Linked DNA regions of Maricaulis maris MCS10. The protein of the gene in region 2 binds, or shares a complex with, the protein of the main gene of each other region. Links are inferred from orthologs where the notes say so. Each region holds a gene or a part of one and is shown on either strand. Other genes may lie near its edges.

Region 1 (7,279 bases), 2.4 Mb from region 2 along the record:
ACGCTCGACATCAGAGCGCCGGATCATCGTCCTCTCGACCCGCGCGACCACCGGATCGACCTCATCGAGAGACAGGACCGGCTGCCCGGATTCGAAATCATCGGCGGTCCGCCGCGGTTCGGGACCGCAAGCTGTGCCAGTTGCAGTCAGCACCAAAATGCAAAAGACCCTGAAAACAGACACCTATAGCGCTCCATCTGTTAAAGGAGCGGGCTTGATCCGCCGCGCCGCTTGATTGACAGTTACACCCCTCATCCTTAAGTCACCCTGACGTTTCAAAGCAATGCTGTCGTCCCCGGCGAACGGAACGAATCTCGGGCGCCGGACACCAGCTGCCCTGTAGTTCGCAAAGCCTGATCCAGATGCTCTCCATTGCCCGCAAGATCTTCGGAACCGAGAACGACCGCAAAATCCGCCGCCTGCGGCCGATGGTCGAGAAAATCAACGCGCTCGAGCCCGACTTCGAGGCCTTGTCCGACGATGCGCTGAAGGCCAAGACGGTGGAGTTCCGCGAACGCCTGGACAAGGGCGAGAAACTGGACGCGCTGATGCCGGAGGCCTTCGCCGCTGTCCGCGAAGCCGCCAAGCGGGCCCTGGGCCTGCGCCCCTATGACGTCCAGCTGATGGGCGGCATGGTGCTGCACGAAGGCTCGATCGCCGAGATGAAGACCGGTGAGGGCAAGACGCTGGTCGCCACCCTGCCCTGCTATCTCAACGCCCTGCCGGCCAAGGGCGTGCACGTCGTCACCGTCAATGACTATCTCGCCACTCGCGACAGCGAATGGATGGGCCGTGTGTTCGCACAACTCGGCCTGACCACCGGCGTGGTCGCCCACGGCATGACCGATCCGGAACGCCGCGCGGCCTATGCCTGCGACATCACCTACGCGACCAATAACGAACTCGGCTTCGATTATCTGCGCGATAACATGAAGTACTCGACCGAGGAGATGGTGCAACGCGGGCACGGCTTTGCCATCGTCGACGAGGTCGACTCGATCCTGATCGATGAAGCGCGCACCCCGCTGATCATCTCCGGCCGGACCGAGGATCGCACCGAATTCTACAAGACGATCAACGAGCTGATCCCGCTTCTCGGCGAGGATTGCTACGAGATCGACGAGAAAGCCCGCTCCATCCTCCTGACCGAGGAGGGCAATGAAGAGATCGAACGCCTGCTGAATGAGCGAGAGCTGCTCGCGGAGGGCGATCTCTATGATGTCGAGAACATCCAGGCCGTTCACCACGTCAACCAGGCCCTCAAGGCGCACAAGATCTTCGTGCGCGACAAGGATTACATCATCAAGGACAATGCCGTTGTCCTGATTGACGAGTTCACTGGCCGGATGATGCCGGGCCGTCGCCTGTCCGATGGCCTGCACCAGGCGATCGAGGCCAAGGAAGGCACCGACATCCAGCCGGAAAACCAGACGCTGGCATCGGTCACCTTCCAGAATTATTTCCGCCTCTATGACAAGCTGGCCGGCATGACCGGTACGGCTTTGACCGAGGCCGACGAATTCTTCGACATCTACAAGTTGGCGGTGATGGAAATCCCGACCAACAAGCCGATCGCCCGGATCGACGAGGAAGACGAAGTCTACCGCACGCTGGAAGAAAAATACGCCGCCATTATCGACGAGATTGTTGACTGCCAGCAGCGCGGTCAGCCGGTATTGGTCGGTACGGCCTCGATCGAGAAGTCGGAAATCATCGACCGGTTGATGAGCGACAAGGCCCTGTTCAAGAAGATGCTGGGCCATCTCTATCCAAAAGACGAAGCCGCCAAGGCCGAGTTCGAGAAATCGGCCCGCCCGGTCGAGCGGACCCTGCCGGAAATGCTCAAGCTGATCCCGATCGAGCACCAGGTGCTCAATGCGCGCTATCACGAGCAGGAAGCCTTCATCGTCGCCGAGGCCGGCGTGCCGGGCGCGGTGACGATCGCCACCAATATGGCCGGCCGCGGTACCGACATCCAGCTCGGCGGCAATGCCGACATGCGCCTCGACGCCTGGAAAGCTGAACAGGAAGCCGCCGGCAAGACCCCAACCCAGACCGAGATCGACCGCCAGGCCGACGCCATCAAGTCCGAAATCGCCGAGAAGAAACGCCATGCGCTCGACGCTGGCGGCCTCTACGTGCTCGCCACCGAGCGCCATGAAAGCCGCCGCATCGACAACCAGCTGCGCGGCCGGACCGGTCGTCAGGGTGATCCGGGCCGCTCGAAATTCTTCATTTCGGTGCAGGACGACCTGCTGCGGATCTTCGCGCCGGAACGCCTCGACACCATCATGCGCACGCTGGGCATGAAGGAAGGCGAAGCGATTCAGCACCCGTGGATGTCCAAGGCACTGGAGACCTCGCAGCGCAAGGTCGAGCAGCGCAATTTCGACATCCGCAAGAACGTCCTCAAATACGATGACGTGATGAATGACCAGCGCAAGGCGGTGTTCGAACAGCGCATCGACTTCATGGTCTCCGATGACGTCGCCGACGTCATCAAGGACATGCGCCAGTCGACCGCGGAAGATCTGGTCAGTGCCCATATCCCGCCGAAAGCCTATGCCGACCAGTGGGACATCAGCGGCCTCAAGGAAGCCTTGCAGGAAACCTTCGGTCTCAACCTGCCGGTCGAGGCCTGGGCCGACGAGGAAGGCATTGCCGACGAGGAAATCCTCGAACGCGTGTCGGAAGCCGCCGACAAGGCCTATGCCGAAAAGGCTGCCAATGCCGGTCCCGAGCTGATGCGCCGGATCGAGAAATCGATCCTGTTGCAGGCCATCGACATCAATTGGCGCGAGCACCTGCAAAACCTCGATGCCATGCGCTCGATGATCGGCCTGCGCTCCTACGCCCAGCGCAACCCGCTGAACGAATTCAAGACCGAAGCCTTCAACCTGTTCGAGCGCATGATGGACAATCTGCGTGGCGAAGTGACCAAGCAGTTGATGCTGATCCGCTTCGAGCGCGCACCGGCGCCGCCCAAGGAGCCGGAAGGCCTGACCGCAACCCATATCGATCCGCGCACCGGCCGCAATGAGATGGCCGATCCGGGCGATGGCCCGGTCGCACCGCGAGTCGCTCCGACCCAGCGCCGCGTTTCGACACCGGCCCATCCGAACAAGCCGGAAACCTGGGGCCGCGTCGCTCGCAACGCCCCCTGCCCGTGCGGTTCCGGCAAGAAATACAAGCAGTGTCACGGCGCCATCGACGGCGCTCCGACGGCCTGACCCGGTGAGCGAGGTATGCCTTCGTCCCGCCCGTAGCGGCGAGGAGGACGTGCTGTCAGACCTGTGCCTGAAGTCAAAGGCGCATTGGGGCTATGACGAGGTCTTCATGGCCGAGGTCGCGCCCTATCTGAAGGTCACCACCGAAGCGATCGAGGCCGGGCTGACGACTGTCGCCGAGCTTGATGACGGCACGATGCTCGGCGTCTGCCAGATCGATCCGGGCGGCCATCACGGCACGCTGGACCTCCTCTTCATCACGCCGGCAGCCATCGGCAAGGGCGTCGGCCGCGACCTGTTCGAAGACGCCAAGGCCAAGCTCAAGGCCCGCGGCGAGACGGTCATGACCATCCTCTCAGACCCCTATGCCGAAGCCGCCTACATCCACATGGGCGCAAAACGCGTGGCCATGCGACCGAGCGACGTCTTCAAGGGGCGGGAGCTGCCCTGGCTGGAAGTGGTGCTCTAGGGACGCGCCAGCGGCCGTTGACGGAGTGGGTGATGGACGGCCGGTGCCGATACGCTTGCGCGTCTCACCCCATCCGACCCAGCCCTGCGCACAGGCCCACCTTCCCCATCAAGGGGAAGGACCTGGATGTTCGTTTTCCTGGCCAAATCCTGCGAAGAAGTGCCGCGACCGACTATCCCCCCGGCAAGGTCCGGCCGATCGCCAGGAAGCGTTCGCGGCGTTGCTGGCGCAGGGCCTTGGCGTCCATCTGTTCCAGTTCACCGAGATGCTTCTCGATGGCATTGCCGACGGAGGTCATGGTCGCGGCGGCGTGGCGGTGGGCACCGCCGATCGGTTCGGGGATGACCTGGTCGACAATCTTCATCGCCAGCAAGTCCGGCGCGGTCACCTTCATGGCCACGGCGGCGTCCTTGGCCCGGGCCGAATCCTTCCACAGGATCGAGGCACAGCCTTCCGGCGAGATCACCGAATAGATCGAGTGCTCCAGCATCATCACAACATTGGCGCTGGCCAGGGCCACGGCGCCGCCGGACCCGCCTTCGCCGGTAATGGTGGAAATCAGCGGCGTACCCAGTGTCAGGCAGCGCTCGGTCGAGCGGGCAATGGCTTCGGACTGGCCGCGCTCTTCCGCGCCGAGGCCGGGATAGGCGCCTGCCGTGTCGACAAAGGTCAGGACCGGCATGTCGAATTTCTCGGCCAGGTCCATCAGGCGGATCGCCTTGCGATAGCCTTCCGGGCGGGCCATGCCGAAATTGTGCTTGATGCGGGATTCGGTGTCGTGGCCTTTCTCATGGCCGATCACGACCACAGAACGCCCCCGGAAACGCCCCAGACCGCCAACGATGGCTGCGTCTTCGGAGAAACGGCGATCGCCGCACATTTCCTCGAAGTCCTCGATCAGCGCCTTGCGGTAATCGCGAAAATGCGGCCGTTCGGGATGACGGGCGACCAGCGTCTTGCGCCAGGGATCGAGCTTGGAATAGAGCGCGGCGAGTTGCTCGGCCGCTTTCTGGCGCAGGCGCGCAGTCTCTTCCGCCATGTCCGGAGAGTCTTCACCCGCGAGGGATTCGAGCTCTTCGATCTTGGCTTCCAATTCGGCCAGCGGCCGTTCGAAATCGAGATAGGTACGTGTGGGGTCGGACATGCCCTGCCAACGCCTGTGAACACCAAAGTGGGAGGCAACCTAACCACCCGGTCCCGGCGCCACAAGTCTCAAAAACCGTGCTTACGCATACGTCAATCCAGCTGGTCGTCATCAGTCCTGCGGGCCAGCGGGTGAGCGGACTGGACGAGCGATTTCAGTCTCTCGTCAAGCACATGGGTATAGATCTGTGTCGTGGAGACGTCGGCATGGCCCAACAGTATCTGCACGCTGCGCAAGTCGGCACCGCGCGCCAGCAGATGGGTGGCAAAGGCATGCCGCAGGACGTGGGGCGAGACTTTCGCCGGGTCGAGCCCGGCCGCCAGGGTGAGCTCGGACAGGATTTGCGCAAAGCGTTCGCGGGTCAGGTGACCGGTCTTTGCCGTGCGCGACGGAAACAGGTATCGCGCCGCCTTGCCCGACTTGGTGCGGTCGACCGGCAGATGAGCCTCGCGGACAACCTTGTAGGCGGCAACCGCCTCGAGCGCCGCCTCGGTCAGCGGCACCAGGCGCTCACGGCCACCCTTGCCGGTGATCTGGATACAGCGTTCGGCCCGAACGAAGGCGCCCAGTGGCAGGGAGACAAGCTCGGTCACGCGCAGCCCCCCGGCATAGAGAAGCTCCATCAGAGCCCGGGTGCGCAACCCGGCCGGACCGGACAGTCCGGATGCCGCGTCGAACAGGCGGTCGACATCATCTTCGGTGAGTATTTTCGGAAGCGGACGGCCCTGTTTCGGGGCCCGCAATGGCGTCGCGGGATTGTCCTCGCGCACCCCGTCCGACAGCAGGAATCGATAGAAGCGCTTGATCGCCGACAGACGCCGGGCTGCGGTCGAAGCCGCCAGACCATCGGCCGCCATGCTGGCCAGAACATGCTCGAGATCCGGCGTGGTCGCCGCTTCCAGATTGCGGCTGGAAAGGCGCGCGGCGACATCGACCAGATCGCGGCGATAGGCATCGAGCGTGTTGGGCGACGCACCGCGCTCGGCGGCCATCATGTCGAGAAACAGCTCGATCAGGACGCCATTGGCATGGCCGGCACCGGACGGCGCTTGGCTCACCGCGACCTCGTGATCACACGCTCCAGCACCAGTGCCAGCGCATTGTCGCGAAGGCCGGCTGCGTCGAGCGCCGCTATGGACCGGCTGAACACCACAGGGTCCGCCGAAGTCTCCGGGCGATTGAGCAGGCTGACAGCCAGCAGAGCCGTTTCGGCCCGGGCGCCTGAACGCATTGCCATCTCCATCACCGGCCATTCCGGTGCAGCGGCAACGGTTTCACGGCCGAGCACCGCCATCCGGGAGGTGTTCGGTTGCCCGGCTCCCAGCTCGGCGAGCGCCAATTGTTCACCGAGCGCCGCCTCACCCTGGCTCTCGAGCCAGGCTGCGAACACCGCGTCGAAATTGCCGCCGGACAGGGCATCGCGCGCGATCGCCAATGACAGGTCGAGCGTGACCATGCGCTGCGGCGAAGGCGGAACCCATTCCGGTTGCACGGCCTCGACCGGCGTTCCATCCGCATAGGCCAGCCGGCCATCCGCCATCTCGACGATCGGCTGACCGGCAAGATTTGATGGCGTGGGGCGGCGAGGCGGGCCGTCCAGCAGCGCGTTGCGCCAACGGGCAGCGGCCCGCAAATCGCCAACGATCATCGACGCCAGGGCAATGTCATAGCCATGTGCCAGCGTCGCTTCGTTTACCGGCAGGGTTTCCACCTCGCTGCCATGATGGCGGGCCACATGGATAAAACGCGCGGCACTGCTCGTATCGGCCAGAAGGTGCCCCAGCGCCAGGGCGGCCACTTCCCGATCCTCGCCGTGTGCGAGGACATCTTCGAGCGCGTGATGACGTTCGCGACCGGTCAGCTCCAGCGCCGCTTCAAGGGCGGCGGCGGCATCGGTGATGTAGGGTGTCTCGTAGGGTGGACGATGGCCGAGGGCGATGAGCCAGGCCGGAGCCGTGTCAGCAATCGGAGGCATGTCGGCTTCCTGATCGAGCAGGGCCCGCGCCATGGCCAGGTCGAGACCGCTGTCAGCCGGCCCGACCGTATCGGCGACCGGCGTCGCCAGGGTGTAGGCAAACAGGCGGGCGTCGAAATCATCATCCTCGGAATGGGCCCGGGCCAGCTCGGCGGTAAGCTCGGCCGCGGCGCCCTGCCCCTCCAGGGCCAGGCAGAAAGCGCGGCGGCGCAACCAGTCCGGCGCATCGCGGTTTTCGATCAGGGCATTGGCGGTCTGGCAGGCCCGTTCGCTCTCGCCGGTGGCAAAGCCCAGCTCGGCATGCCAGCGGGCCAGCTCCGGGCGGCGATTCACATTCGGTGTGCGCTCGAGCAGGTCAAAGGCATCATAGGCGCCCCCCGCTGCCAGCAGCCGGTCGACCCGAAGTTCGGCCAGTCGGGCGTCTCCACGCCCACCAGCCGGCGGCTGTCCACCGGAGAGCAGGA
Region 2 (3,421 bases):
ATCCTTGCCGGGGGTGAAACCGGCGATGATGATCAGCGGGCGATCCTCGCGCTCGTCCATGTCGGCGAGCGCGTGGGAGAGGGCCTTGGCGGCGGCTTCATTATGGCCGCTGTCCAGCCACAGCTCGGCATCGGCCTTGCGGGCGATATCGCCAATCGGTCCGGTCGAGACCCGTTGCAGGCGTCCCGGCCAGCGGGCATCGCCAATGCCTTTGGCCACTGCCTCTTCCGGCCATTGCAGCATGGCCGCGCAGGCCGCTGCAGCGCCGGCATTGAGGATCTGGTGCGGTCCCAGAAGGCCCGGTGCCGGCAGGTCCCAGACCTGATGGTCATTCTCGAACACCAAGCGTCCGTGCTGCATGTAGGCATTGTAGTCGCGGCCCCAAACATAGGTCGGGGCCCCGATCTTGGTCGCCTCGTCGAGAATGGCCGCTTCGGCCACATCGCACTGGTTGGCGATGACGGCGGGAACGCCGAACTTGCAGATGCCGGCCTTGGTGCGGGCAATGTCGGCCAGCTGGTCGCCGAGGAATTCCTGATGGTCGAGGCTGACCGGTGTGATCACGGTCAGGGCCGGCTTGGCGATGACATTGGTGGCGTCCAGCCGCCCGCCCATGCCGACTTCCAGGATCAGCCGGTCGGCCGGATGCTCGGAGAAGAGCAGGAAAGCCGCCGCCGTGGTGATTTCGAAGAAGGTAATCGGCTCGCCGAAATTGGCCGCCTCGCAGCGCGCGAAGGCCTCGATCAGCGTGCGGTCATCAACGGGCCGGCTGTCGAGCAGGATGCGCTCGTTGAAATTGACCAGGTGGGGCGAGGTGTAGATATGGACGCGCTCGCCCTTGGCCCGCGCCATTTCGGCGAGATAGGCGCAGGTCGAGCCTTTGCCATTGGTGCCGGCGACATGGATGGTCGGCGGCAATTGGTCCTGCGGCGAGCCAAGCGTAGCCAGGAGTCGCTGCAGACGGCCCAGGGACAGGTCAATTTTCTGGGGATGCAGGCGCGCGAGGCGCGCCAGCGCGTCGTCGAGGGCTTGTCGACGCGTGCTAATGGCTCCCCCCGTCGGCCACCACGTGATCCGGTGCCGGGGGTGTCAGGGCGGCAGGCATGGATGTGCCGGGCTTTTTCATCAGGACCCTCAACATGCGGGCCAGTGTAGCGGGAATGTCGGCCCGATGCACGACTTTGTCGACCATGCCCTTTTCCAGCAGGTATTCGGCGCGCTGGAAGCCTTCCGGCAGCTTCTCGCGGATCGTCTGCTCGATCACGCGCGGGCCGGCAAAGCCGATCAGCGCACCCGGCTCGGCAATGTGGACATCGCCCAGCATGGCGTAGGAGGCGGTGACCCCGCCCGTGGTCGGGTCGGTGAGGACGACGATATAGGGCAGGCCGGCCTCGCGCAGCATTTCGACGGCCAGCGTCGTGCGCGGCATCTGCATCAGCGACAGGGCGCCTTCCTGCATGCGCGCGCCACCGGCAGCGGTGAAGACGATCATCGGTGCCTTGCGGGCCAGAGCCGTTTCGGCGGCCTTGATAAAGCTCTCACCAGCGGCCATGCCGAGCGAACCGCCCATGAAGGCGAAATTCTGGACCAGGACAACAGCGTCGAGCCCGCCGATCGTACCGGTGGCGATGGCCATCGAGTCGTCGCGTCCGGTCTTCTTGCGGGCCGCGGCCAGCTTGGCCGTATAGGGTTTGTCGTCACGGAATTTGAGCGGATCCTTGACCACTTCCGGGGTCTCGATCTCGGTATAGTCGCCGTCGAACGTGAACTGGAAGCGATAGGCCGGCGCGATGCGCATGTGATGACCGGCCGGGGTCACGAACAGGCCGGCTTCCAGGTCCTTGTGGAAGACCATTTCCTCGGAGACCGGGCATTTGACCCACAGATTGTCCGGCGTGTCGCGCTTGGAAAAGATCTTCGACATGCCCGGCGGGGTGATTTTCGACAGCCAGCTCATTCCGTTCGACTTCTCGGTCATGCGTGTTCGCCCCGTACCCGTTTCTTACTCGTTTCGGCCCGAAGGCCTATTTGTCCTGGCGCCGGGCGGCATGCACCGCCGACGACAATGTCTTCACCAGGCCGGTCGCCGCCGCGACGCCGCCCGAATGCATGGCGTCGACAATGGCCGATCCGACCACGACAGCGTCGGCCCGCTTGGCGATCGCTTCAGCCTGCTCAGGCTCGCGAACGCCAAATCCCACCGCAACCGGCAGGCCGGAAGCGGCCTTGACCCGGTCGACAGCGGCGCCAACCTCGGTGACCACGCCGGTTCCGGCCCCGGTCACCCCTGTCGTGGAAACGTAATAGACGAAGCCCGCCGTATTGGCGACCACGGTCGCCAGACGCGCATCATCGGTGGTGGGCGTGGCCAGGCGGATCAGCGCAATGCCCTGCTTGGTGAGGGCCGTGCGCAGCTCGTCGTCTTCCTCCGGCGGCACGTCGACACAGATCAGACCGTCAACACCGGCCTTGGCCGCGGCCTTGGCAAATTTCTCCCAACCCATCGAGAAGATCGGATTGGCATAGCCCATCAGGACCAGCGGCGTGTCCTTGTCCTGTTTGCGGAACTCGGTCGCCTGGGCGAGCGTGCCTTTCAGCGTCATCCCCGCCTCCAGCGCCCGCAGCGCCGAGGCCTGGATGGCCGGGCCGTCAGCCGCCGGATCGGTAAAGGGCATGCCCAGCTCGATCACATCGGCGCCAGCAGCCGGCAGCGCATCCAGCAAGCCCTGGCTGTCACCGTCGCCAGCCATCATATAGGCGACAAATCCGGCACGATTATAGGCGGACAGCTCCGCGAAACGGGTAGTGAGGCGGTTGGTCATTCTTGTCCCGTCAAAGGTTGGAAGGTCGGGCAGGTTGGGGAGCGATTAAGCGTGTAGTCCGGCCAGAGAAGACCGCCTTCGCGCGTCAGGTCCAGCCGCAGGACTTCTTCGCATCCCGTGTTTGGTGTGCGTCTAACGGCTTTGAGCAGATTCTCGTCCGATTCCCCCACGCGCCACTGGTCTGCGATCAAATGGTCCAGGTGGAACTCAATGACGCCAGGGTCGGGTCGACCCAGCATCATCAACCGTTGATGGAGTGTGCCCGTCAGATCAATCGAGGTCGAGTTGTCGGGGCCATATACGACGTGTGCTGGAGTTGGCAGATACCCTCCCATCAACACAATCGAACTCTCAAAGTCCTGACTTGAGAGGCCGAGCGCGCTGGCTATAACAATCGCTCCGATCACAATGTTGCTCCCGACACGCGTGTCACCACTGACACATCTTCGCCGCAGCGTGCGCAGTCTGACTTAATCACGACTTGCGGCGTCACAGTCCCACTCACGCTCGCTTCTTCTTCGCATCCACAAAGGCCCGCAGTACGGCATTCATGCGCGTCTGATAGCCTTTTCCGCTCTCCTTGAAGAAGGCAATGATGT

The links. The genes of interacting proteins can lie anywhere in the genome.
Region 1: the proteins of accD (region 2) and MMAR10_RS11770 are in contact, whole or in part, in a solved structure (PDB 8UXZ), measured with the Escherichia coli proteins. The link is inferred for Maricaulis maris MCS10 from one-to-one orthologs.

The regions. Positions count from the first base shown.
Region 1 is NC_008347.1:2,470,268-2,477,546, forward strand. Bases 2,855-5,830 are described here. They hold MMAR10_RS11770 (acetyl-CoA carboxylase carboxyltransferase subunit alpha), read right to left. Parts: upstream 4,841-5,830; coding sequence 3,869-4,840; downstream 2,855-3,868. Other genes in these bases: secA (preprotein translocase subunit SecA), read left to right, coding at 2,855-3,230; MMAR10_RS11765 (GNAT family N-acetyltransferase), read left to right, coding at 3,280-3,696; MMAR10_RS11775 (site-specific tyrosine recombinase XerD), read right to left, coding at 4,933-5,830. Outside these bases: MMAR10_RS11755 (peptidylprolyl isomerase), read right to left, coding at 1-153; more of secA, read left to right, coding at 363-2,854; more of MMAR10_RS11775, read right to left, coding at 5,831-5,898; MMAR10_RS17160 (hypothetical protein), read right to left, coding at 5,895-7,279. UniProt on the Escherichia coli protein: Component of the acetyl coenzyme A carboxylase (ACC) complex. First, biotin carboxylase catalyzes the carboxylation of biotin on its carrier protein (BCCP) and then the CO(2) group is transferred by the carboxyltransferase to acetyl-CoA to form malonyl-CoA.
Region 2 is NC_008347.1:91,736-95,156, forward strand. The notes cover bases 1-2,932. They hold accD (acetyl-CoA carboxylase, carboxyltransferase subunit beta), read right to left. Parts: upstream 1,958-2,932; coding sequence 1,043-1,957; downstream 1-1,042. Other genes in these bases: MMAR10_RS00465 (folylpolyglutamate synthase/dihydrofolate synthase family protein), read right to left, coding at 1-1,074; trpA (tryptophan synthase subunit alpha), read right to left, coding at 2,025-2,822; MMAR10_RS00480 (hypothetical protein), read right to left, coding at 2,819-2,932. Also shown: more of MMAR10_RS00480, read right to left, coding at 2,933-3,229; MMAR10_RS00485 (BrnA antitoxin family protein), read right to left, coding at 3,324-3,421.